Regions from separate parts of the Mycobacterium sp. SA01 genome, predicted to be linked through region 1. Evidence: predicted binding sites of a transcription regulator. Region 1 holds the regulator's gene; the other holds the start of a gene.
What was found. Region 1 encodes LexA, which represses DNA repair genes until DNA is damaged. Its sites were predicted from a motif close to CGAACANNTGTTCG; they were not measured.
Positions count from the first base shown of each region.

Region 2: the regulator LexA is predicted to act here: its motif matches at 2,106-2,119, upstream of ruvC (crossover junction endodeoxyribonuclease RuvC).

Region 1 is NZ_JBGGNO010000018.1:235,269-239,436, forward strand. Features, by position in the region: gene AB4879_RS14120 (PhzF family phenazine biosynthesis protein) at 1-535, shown strand, start outside; gene nrdR (transcriptional regulator NrdR) at 538-1,002, opposite strand; gene AB4879_RS14130 (LysM peptidoglycan-binding domain-containing protein) at 1,092-1,574, opposite strand; gene lexA (transcriptional repressor LexA) at 1,788-2,447, shown strand; gene AB4879_RS14140 (LGFP repeat-containing protein) at 2,466-4,168, opposite strand, start outside.
Region 2 is NZ_JBGGNO010000018.1:11,443-15,610, reverse strand. Features, by position in the region: gene AB4879_RS13050 (molybdopterin-dependent oxidoreductase) at 1-1,232, opposite strand, end outside; gene AB4879_RS13045 (hypothetical protein) at 1,274-1,612, shown strand; gene AB4879_RS13040 (cupin domain-containing protein) at 1,581-2,033, opposite strand; gene ruvC (crossover junction endodeoxyribonuclease RuvC) at 2,137-2,709, shown strand; gene ruvA (Holliday junction branch migration protein RuvA) at 2,706-3,299, shown strand; gene ruvB (Holliday junction branch migration DNA helicase RuvB) at 3,296-4,168, shown strand, end outside.

The sequences.
Region 1 (4,168 bases):
CCTGCCGGCTGACGGGTCAACCACCGCGCACGCCCGCATCTTCACTCCGGCCACGGAATTGCCATTCGCCGGGCACCCCACCGTGGGCGCGGCCTGGTGGCTGCGGGAGCGCGGCACGCCGATTCACACCCTTCAGGTTCCGGCCGGCATCGTCGGGGTCGCCTACGACGACGAGCGCACGGTGATCCGGGTTCGGGCCGAGTGGTCGCCGGAGTTCGCCATTCATGACCTGGACTCGGTGGACGAACTGCTGGCCGCCGACCCGGACGACTACTCCGACGACGCGGAGCATTACCTGTGGGCGTGGCTGGATCGCGACGGCGGGCACATCCGGTCGCGGATGTTCGCCGCCGATCTCGGAGTGCCCGAGGACGAGGCCACCGGATCCGCGGCGGCACGGGTGACCGATTACCTGAGCCGCGACCTGACGATCACCCAGGGCAAGGGATCGCAGATCTTCACGACGTGGGACGCGCAAGGGTGGGTGCTGATTGCCGGCAGAGTGGTCAGCGACGGTGTGCGACAGCTCGATTGAGCTCAGCCGGAGGTGCCGACGGCCCGGTGGGCGCGCAGCGCCTCGATCTCACGCTCGAAGTCCTCGGCTGAGCTGAACGAGCGGTACACCGACGCGAATCGCAGATAGGCGACCTCGTCGAGTTCACGTAGCGGGCCCAGGATGGCGAGTCCGACCTCGTGGCTGGGGATCTCGGGCGAGCCGGCCGCCCGCACGGTGTCCTCCACTTGCTGGGCCAACAGATTGAGCGCGTCGTCATCGACATCGCGGCCCTGGCAGGCCCGGCGAACGCCACTGACGACCTTTTCCCGGCTGAACGGCTCGGTGACGCCGCTGCGCTTCACCACCGCCAGCACCGCGGTCTCCACAGTGGTGAACCGCCGGCCGCACTCCGGACAGGAGCGGCGACGCCGGATGGCCTGGCCCTCGTCGGTCTCGCGGGAATCGACAACACGGGAGTCCGGGTTGCGGCAGAACGGACAGTGCATGACCGCTCCTTCGCTCAGTGGCCCGATACGTCGAACCACTGAGAGCCTACCTGCGCCGTCCGCGGGAGCGGCTGCGGCCAACACGGCCGTCAGCCGATCGGCGCGATCAGCGTCTGCCCGGCGTCCAGCGACGCCGACTCGAGCTTGTTCAAATCGCGGATGCGTTGCACCACCTGTCCGGCGGGCGCATCCGGCGCGACCCGTCCGGCCAGCTGCTGCAGCGTCTCCCCTGCCTGAACCTGGACGACGGCGAGCTGGTCCGGCATCTGCTCGGTGGCCGCGGGCGCGGCGCTGAAGTGGCCGACCATACCGAGCCAGAGGGTGATCAATGCGGCCACTCCCGCCAGCGCGATCGTGACCGCAGTGCTGACCGGCCTGCGGGTGTGCGGTGCTCGGGAGACCGCGACCCCCGTGCCCCGGTACCGCATCGGCGTGATGGCCGGCCGTGCCGGGTGCGGCCGGTGGGCACGAACGCCGGCCGGACGGCGCCGAGCAGGAGAAACAGGCGCGCCGGCCGTCCGCCGGTACACCGGTGCCGAGATGTAAACCTGTCGATCATCGATGACTGTCACGTCCGTGTCCTTCCTTCAGGGCCGCCCCGGTTCGCTCTTGTGTTCGAAATATACTCGATCATCCGTTCGAAAACCGAACATGTGAGCGAGCGTGTTCGAAGAATAAATCCGACCACCGACAAGTTCTGCTCCGCCGGCCACCGAGAACACCGAATCGCGACACGGTCGAACAAATGTTTGAATTTTGACGCGGGCCCGGCTAGATTCGGCCCTATGAGCGAGCGCAGTGAGACATCCGGGCTGACCGAGCGGCAGCGCACCATCCTCGACGTGATCCGCGCCTCCGTCACCAGCCGCGGCTATCCCCCCAGCATCCGTGAGATCGGCGACGCCGTCGGCCTCACATCCACGTCATCGGTGGCTCACCAGCTGCGCACCCTGGAGCGCAAGGGCTATCTACGCCGCGATGCCAACCGGCCGCGTGCGGTGGACGTGCGCGGAGCCGACGACGCGGTGAGCCACGTGCGCACCGAGGTTGCCGGTTCGGACGCGCTCCCCGAACCGACGTTCGTGCCGGTGCTCGGACGCATCGCCGCCGGCGGCCCGATCCTCGCCGAGGAAGCCGTCGAGGACGTGTTCCCGCTACCGCGCGAGTTGGTCGGCGACGGGTCGCTGTTCCTGCTCAAGGTCGTCGGTGAGTCCATGATCGACGCGGCGATCTGCGACGGCGACTGGGTCGTGGTCCGTCAGCAGAACGTCGCCGACAACGGCGACATCGTCGCGGCGATGATCGACGGCGAGGCAACGGTGAAGACGTTCAAGCGCACCAGCGGCCAGGTGTGGCTGATGCCGCACAACCCGGCGTTCGACCCCATTCCCGGTAACGACGCCGCGATCCTCGGCAAGGTCGTGACCGTTCTCCGCAAGGTCTAGCGGACCGGGGCGAAAGCCTCACTCCGCCTTGTGGAAACCATTCGCCTGCGCGAGTTCCTCACTGGCGAACCACACTTCGGGCACGGTGTGGTCGTACAGCGCCGAGTCCGGGGTGTAGTACAGCCCCGAATGTGTGTTGGCCTTGACCACATAGCCCTCGGGAGCCTGATACGGATCCGAGAGCGGAAGGTGGATCGCCGGACGATGGGCTGCCGCTTCGGCGTGCACGTCGGACTGCAGGACTTCCGCCGGCTGCGTGGAGTCTTCCTCGATGTCGACGACGTCGGACTCGACGATCTCCTCCGGTGCCGGCTCGGGCTCCAGTGGGGGCTCGGGCTCGGGCTCGGCAGCGCGCCGACGCCGCGGCGTGCCGAGCTCTCCCATGTCGAGCCGCCACATCGATTGCGACTCCCCGAGATTCACCGCCGCATGGCGGCCTGAATCGCTCGACTCGTCGTCCTCGATCTCCTCGACCTCGGCGTACTCGAGTTCCGCCGGCACCTCGTCGGCTTCGTCTGCCTCGTACCCGCCGGTTTCGGCGGCCTCGGCGGGGATGCGGGTCGGCGTGGTGTCGATGGAGTCCTCGTCGCCGTCGAATACGTCCTCGGATCCGGGTTGCGACTTCTCGTCTTCGGTGGGCGCCCAGCCGAACCCCGGCGCGGCGGCGACCTGCGGAACGCCGCCGTCGGGGTAGGTCGAGAAGCGCGACGCGGCCGCGGCATCAGCCTCGCCGGTGACCTCACTGGGCCAATGATCGTCGTCGTAGTCCGAGTCGTCGAAGTCGTCGTCGATCTCCTCGCCACCGCTGCGGCGGCGCTGCAGCCACAGCACGCCCAGGCCGATCACGGCCAGCAGCAACAGGACCGGGACGATGATCAGCAGCCACCACCAGTGGAAGGTGAAACCGTTGCCGGACTTGCTGCCCGCCTGGCCGGCCTGCGGCCCGGCGGCCGGAACCTGAACACCGGACAGCGAACCGGCGAGTTCCGGCGGTTTGGTCGTGAACGTGTTGCTGGCCTTGTTCCAGGAGATCTCGCCGCCGCTGAACTTCTGTGTCACGGTGTCGCCGTTGACGCTCTGCTCGCCGGTCGGTACACCGAGCTTGCCGGTGGCACCGCCCAGCTTGGTCCAGGCGGCGTTGATCGCACCGCGCACCACGATGGCACCGTTGTCGGGAGTCCAGAAGATCACCGGTTTATCGGCGGCGCTGAAAGCGCTGACCCGGCTGTTGGGCGCGCCGCCGTCCGCTTCGGTTCCGGTCGGCAGTCCCAGGTCTCCGGTCGGGCCGCCCTGCGCCTCGTACTTGGCCAGGATCGCGCCCGTGACCGCATGCGCGCCGGTGGCCGGGGAGTAGAAGATCTTGCCGCCCGCGTAATCCTGCGCGGCGCCGTCGGTGCCGATCGCCTGCTGCGGTCCTTGGCGGGCGCCGAGCGGTCCCGCGAGCCCCCCTGCGGCCCGCCACGCCTGGTTGATCGCGGTCGTCGCGTCGCTGGGCACCTCGACGCCGGCCAAGTTGGCCGCGAGCTCGGGTGGCACGGTGGTGAACGTCTTCGCGGCGGTGTCGTAGGAGATCTCGCCGCCGGTGAACTTCTGGCTGATCACCGTACCGTCGAAGGTCTCTTCCCCGGTGGGGACGCCCATCGTGCCCGCCGAGCCGCCGAGCTTGTCCCACGCGGCGTTGATCGCGCCGCGTACCACCCACGCGCCGGTGGCCGGTGTCC
Region 2 (4,168 bases), 220 kb from region 1:
TCGAGCTTGGCCAGCGCCGGGCGCAGGGTGTCGGTGGCGGGGAAACCGGTGAGCAGGCTGCCGCCGAGGTTGAGCAGCGCGCGAATGTTGCCGGCCTCGATCTCGTCGGGCAGTGTGGCGCAGGGCCATTCCCGCATGAACGCTTTCGTGTCCGGGCGGCTGGGCGGTCCCGGACGCGATTTACCCTCCGGCGGCGCGATCGGCAACTCGAACATCTCCAGCTGATAGCCGAAGCCGGGATGGAACCACTCACCGCCCGGGGTGTTCATCGATCCGGTCAGGATCAGCAGCGCCCACGAAAACCATTGCGTCACATTGGCGCTGGCCGACATGGTGACACCGGTGCCGGTGTCGATCGCGATGTGCCCGGCCCTGCGGACAGCGGCCAGCAGATCGTCGAGATCGGTGGGGTCGACGTCGGCGAGTTCGGCGGCATGCTCGCGGGTGAACGGTTCGACGGCGGAGGCCAGCAGGTCGAGATCCTGGACGGCGACGTCCGGATCGGCGCCGTCGCGCAGGATTTCGCGCACCAGGAAGGCCAGCACGGCGTAATCGGTGCCCGGACGCGGGGCCAGGTGGCGGGTCGCCAACCGGGCGGTCTCGGTACGGCGGGGATCGACGACCCAGAGCTGAGCCCGCGCGGCCAGGTCGCGGAACACCCCGCGAGGATTGGGCATGCCGACGGTATGGCCATGGGAGACAACAGGATTGCTGCCGATCAGGATGACGAGTTCGGCATACTCGTAGTCGGGACGCCCGGTGAGGCCGGCGGAGCCGCCCATCAGCTCCGCGACCAGGACCTTGGCGGTGCCGTCGATCGTCAGTGGACTGAATTTCGCGGGAGTGCCGATAGCGCGGTGCAGCGCCTCGGCGGTGCGATAGCCGGCGGCGTCCATCCCGATGCCGGTGCCGAAGTTGACGGCGACCGCTGCCGGACCGTGCTCGGCGATGATGTCTCGCAACCGGGCGCCGAGGTCGTCGAGGCAAGCCTCCCAGCTGGTTTCGGCCAGCTGTCCGCCGCCGCGCATCATCGGCCGCTCGAGCCGGTCCGGATGGTGGTGGATCAGCGGCAGCGCGCGGCCCTTCAGGCAGGTGTAGCCGCCGGAGAAGGGATTGTCCCGGTCGCCGTGGACGGCCACCACCTGATCGTCCTCGATCTCGACGAGGATGCCGCACACCGACGGGCACACCCGGCAGAAACTTCGTACTGTGCGGGAGCCGCCCGTCGCCATGTTCAGAACCGTACGCTGCGGGCAATGAATCGGAGGTGACGATGTCTCAGCTGACGGAGACCGACCCTGACGGATCCACCTGGTCGGTACGTCGCTGGTGGTGGAAGACGATCCCGTGGGAGACCGGCTTCGCCACCCTCGACGCGCTGATCTTCCTGGTCGTGCTGCCGTTCATGGTGATGTGGCCGTTCTGGCTGCTGGCCAAGTTCGTCGGCGTGCCGTGGACGATCATCATCACGCGCGACGGGACCGAGGTCGGCCGTGAGCGGGTGAAGGGCTGGAAGCGTTCCCGCGCACGGGTGGCGGAGATCGCCCGGTCGGCGCGGGAGGGGACGCTGACCGAGTTCGTCACTGCAGCGGATACAGCCGCTCCAGATTGACCACGATCGCCTCCTGTGTGCTGCGCGAGATCACGACGACGGCCGGCTCGTCCGGGTCCGGGTTCTCCTCGCGGTGCGGCAGATGTGGCGGCACGAAGATGTAGTCGCCCGGCTCGGTACTGATCCGCACCTCGTCGACACCGTCGTGGAAGACGAACTGCGGGTGCCCGCTGCGCACGAAGATCGCGGTTTCCGACTCGCCATGGTGATGGTTGGCCGACGCGACGCCGGGCCCGACGTGGGTCTCGCCCATCCACAGCTTCTCCGACCCGACCGACGCTCCGCTGATCGCGGCGAAGCGCTGCATGCCGTCGGTCTGACCGGTGCCGCCGTCGAGGTCGCCGGCCCGGACGTGGCGCACCCGGTTGCGCACCGGCTCGGTTCCGGACAGGTCGGGATGGAATGCGTCGGGGCCGCCCATGGACCGACCATAACCACGCGCGGGAGACCGCGTGTCCTGACCGGTGCTGTCCGCCCGGCCCGCTACTGTGATCGAACAGCTGTTCGTAGTCGGAAGGCGATCCGTGCGGGTGATGGGAGTCGACCCTGGGTTGACGCGCTGCGGGCTCTCGGTGATCGAGAGTCGGGGTGGCCGCCAGGTCATCGCGCTGGACGTCGACGTGGTGCGTACGCCGTCCGACGAGCCGTTGCAGCGTCGGCTGCTGACCATCAGCGACACCGTCGACCATTGGATGGACACCCATCAGCCCGACGTGGTGGCGATCGAGCGGGTGTTCGCCAACCAGAACGCCAACACCGCGATGGGCACCGCGCAGGCCGGCGGTGTGATCGCGCTGGCCGCCGCCCGCCGCGGCATCGACGTGCATTTCCACACCCCCAGTGAGGTCAAGGCGGCCGTCACCGGGAATGGCCGCGCCGACAAGGCCCAGGTCACCACGATGGTCACCCGCATCCTGCAGTTGCAGCAGAAACCGACCCCGGCCGACGCCGCCGACGCACTGGCCCTGGCGATCTGCCACTGCTGGCGCGCCCCGATGATCGCCCGCATGGCGCAGGCCGAGGCGATGGCCGCCGAACAGAAGCGGGCCTACCAGGCCCGGCTGAAGTCGGCCCGCGCGCTCAAGGCAGCGACATGATCGCCTCGGTGCGCGGCGAAGTCCTCGACATCGCGCTCGATCACGTCGTGATCGAGGCCGGCGGTGTCGGCTACAAGGTGATGGCCACCCCGTCGACGCTCGCGACGCTGCGCCGCGGCAGCGAGGCCAGGCTGATCACCGCGATGATCGTCCGTGAGGACTCCCAGACCCTGTACGGCTTCGCCGACTCCGATGCCCGCGACCTGTTCTCGACCCTGCTCGGGGTGTCCGGCGTCGGCCCCAAGATCGCGTTGGCGACACTGGCGGTCTATGACGCGACCGCGCTTCGTCAGGCGCTGGCCGACGGCGACGTGACGGCCTTGACCCGGGTGCCCGGCATCGGCAAGCGTGGCGCCGAACGGATGGTGCTGGAACTGCGGGACAAGATCGGCGCGGTCGCCGGCGGTGCGGGCATCGCCGCGGCCACCGGGCACGCGGTGCGCACTCCGGTCGTGGAAGCCCTTGTCGGACTTGGCTTTGCGCTCAAGCAGGCCGAGGAGGCCACCGACAAGGTGCTGGCGGCCGACAGTGAAGCCAACACCTCCACGGCATTGCGTGCGGCGTTGTCGCTACTGGGGAAGACCAAGTGAGCAGGTTCGACGAAGACGAGGACGGCGAGGCAGTCGACCGCGACGTGTCGCCGGCGCTGACCGTCGGCGAAGGAGATGTCGACGCCAGCCTGCGGCCCCGGTCGCTGGGGGAGTTCATCGGCCAGCCGCGGGTACGCGAGCAGCTGCAGCTGGTGCTCGAGGGCGCCAAGAACCGGGGCGGCACACCGGATCACATTCTGTTGTCCGGGCCGCCGGGGCTGGGCAAGACGTCGCTGGCGATGATCATCGCCGCCGAGCTGGGCTCCGCGTTGCGGGTGACGTCCGGTCCGGCTCTGGAACGCGCCGGTGACCTCGCCGCGATGCTGTCCAACCTGGTCGAGGGCGACGTGCTGTTCATCGACGAGATCCATCGCATCGCCCGGCCCGCCGAGGAGATGCTGTACCTGGCGATGGAGGATTTCCGGGTCGACGTCGTCGTCGGGAAAGGCCCTGGGGCGACGTCGATTCCGTTGGAGGTGGCGCCGTTCACCCTGGTCGGCGCGACCACCCGCTCCGGTGCGCTGACCGGCCCGCTGCGCGATCGCTTCGGGTTCACCGCGCACATGGACTTCTACGAACCGCCGGAACTGGAACGGGTGTTGGCCCGCTCGGCCGGGATCCTCGGCATCGAACTGGGCTCCGAGGCCGGCTCCGAGATCGCCCGCCGCTCGCGGGGCACGCCCCGCATCGCCAACCGCCTGCTGCGCCGGGTGCGCGACTACGCCGAGGTGCGCGCCGACGGGGTGATCACCCGCGATATCGCCAAAGCCGCGCTGGCCGTTTATGACGTCGACGAACTCGGCTTGGACCGGCTGGATCGCGCGGTGCTCTCGGCGCTCACCCGGAGCTTCGGCGGCGGCCCGGTCGGG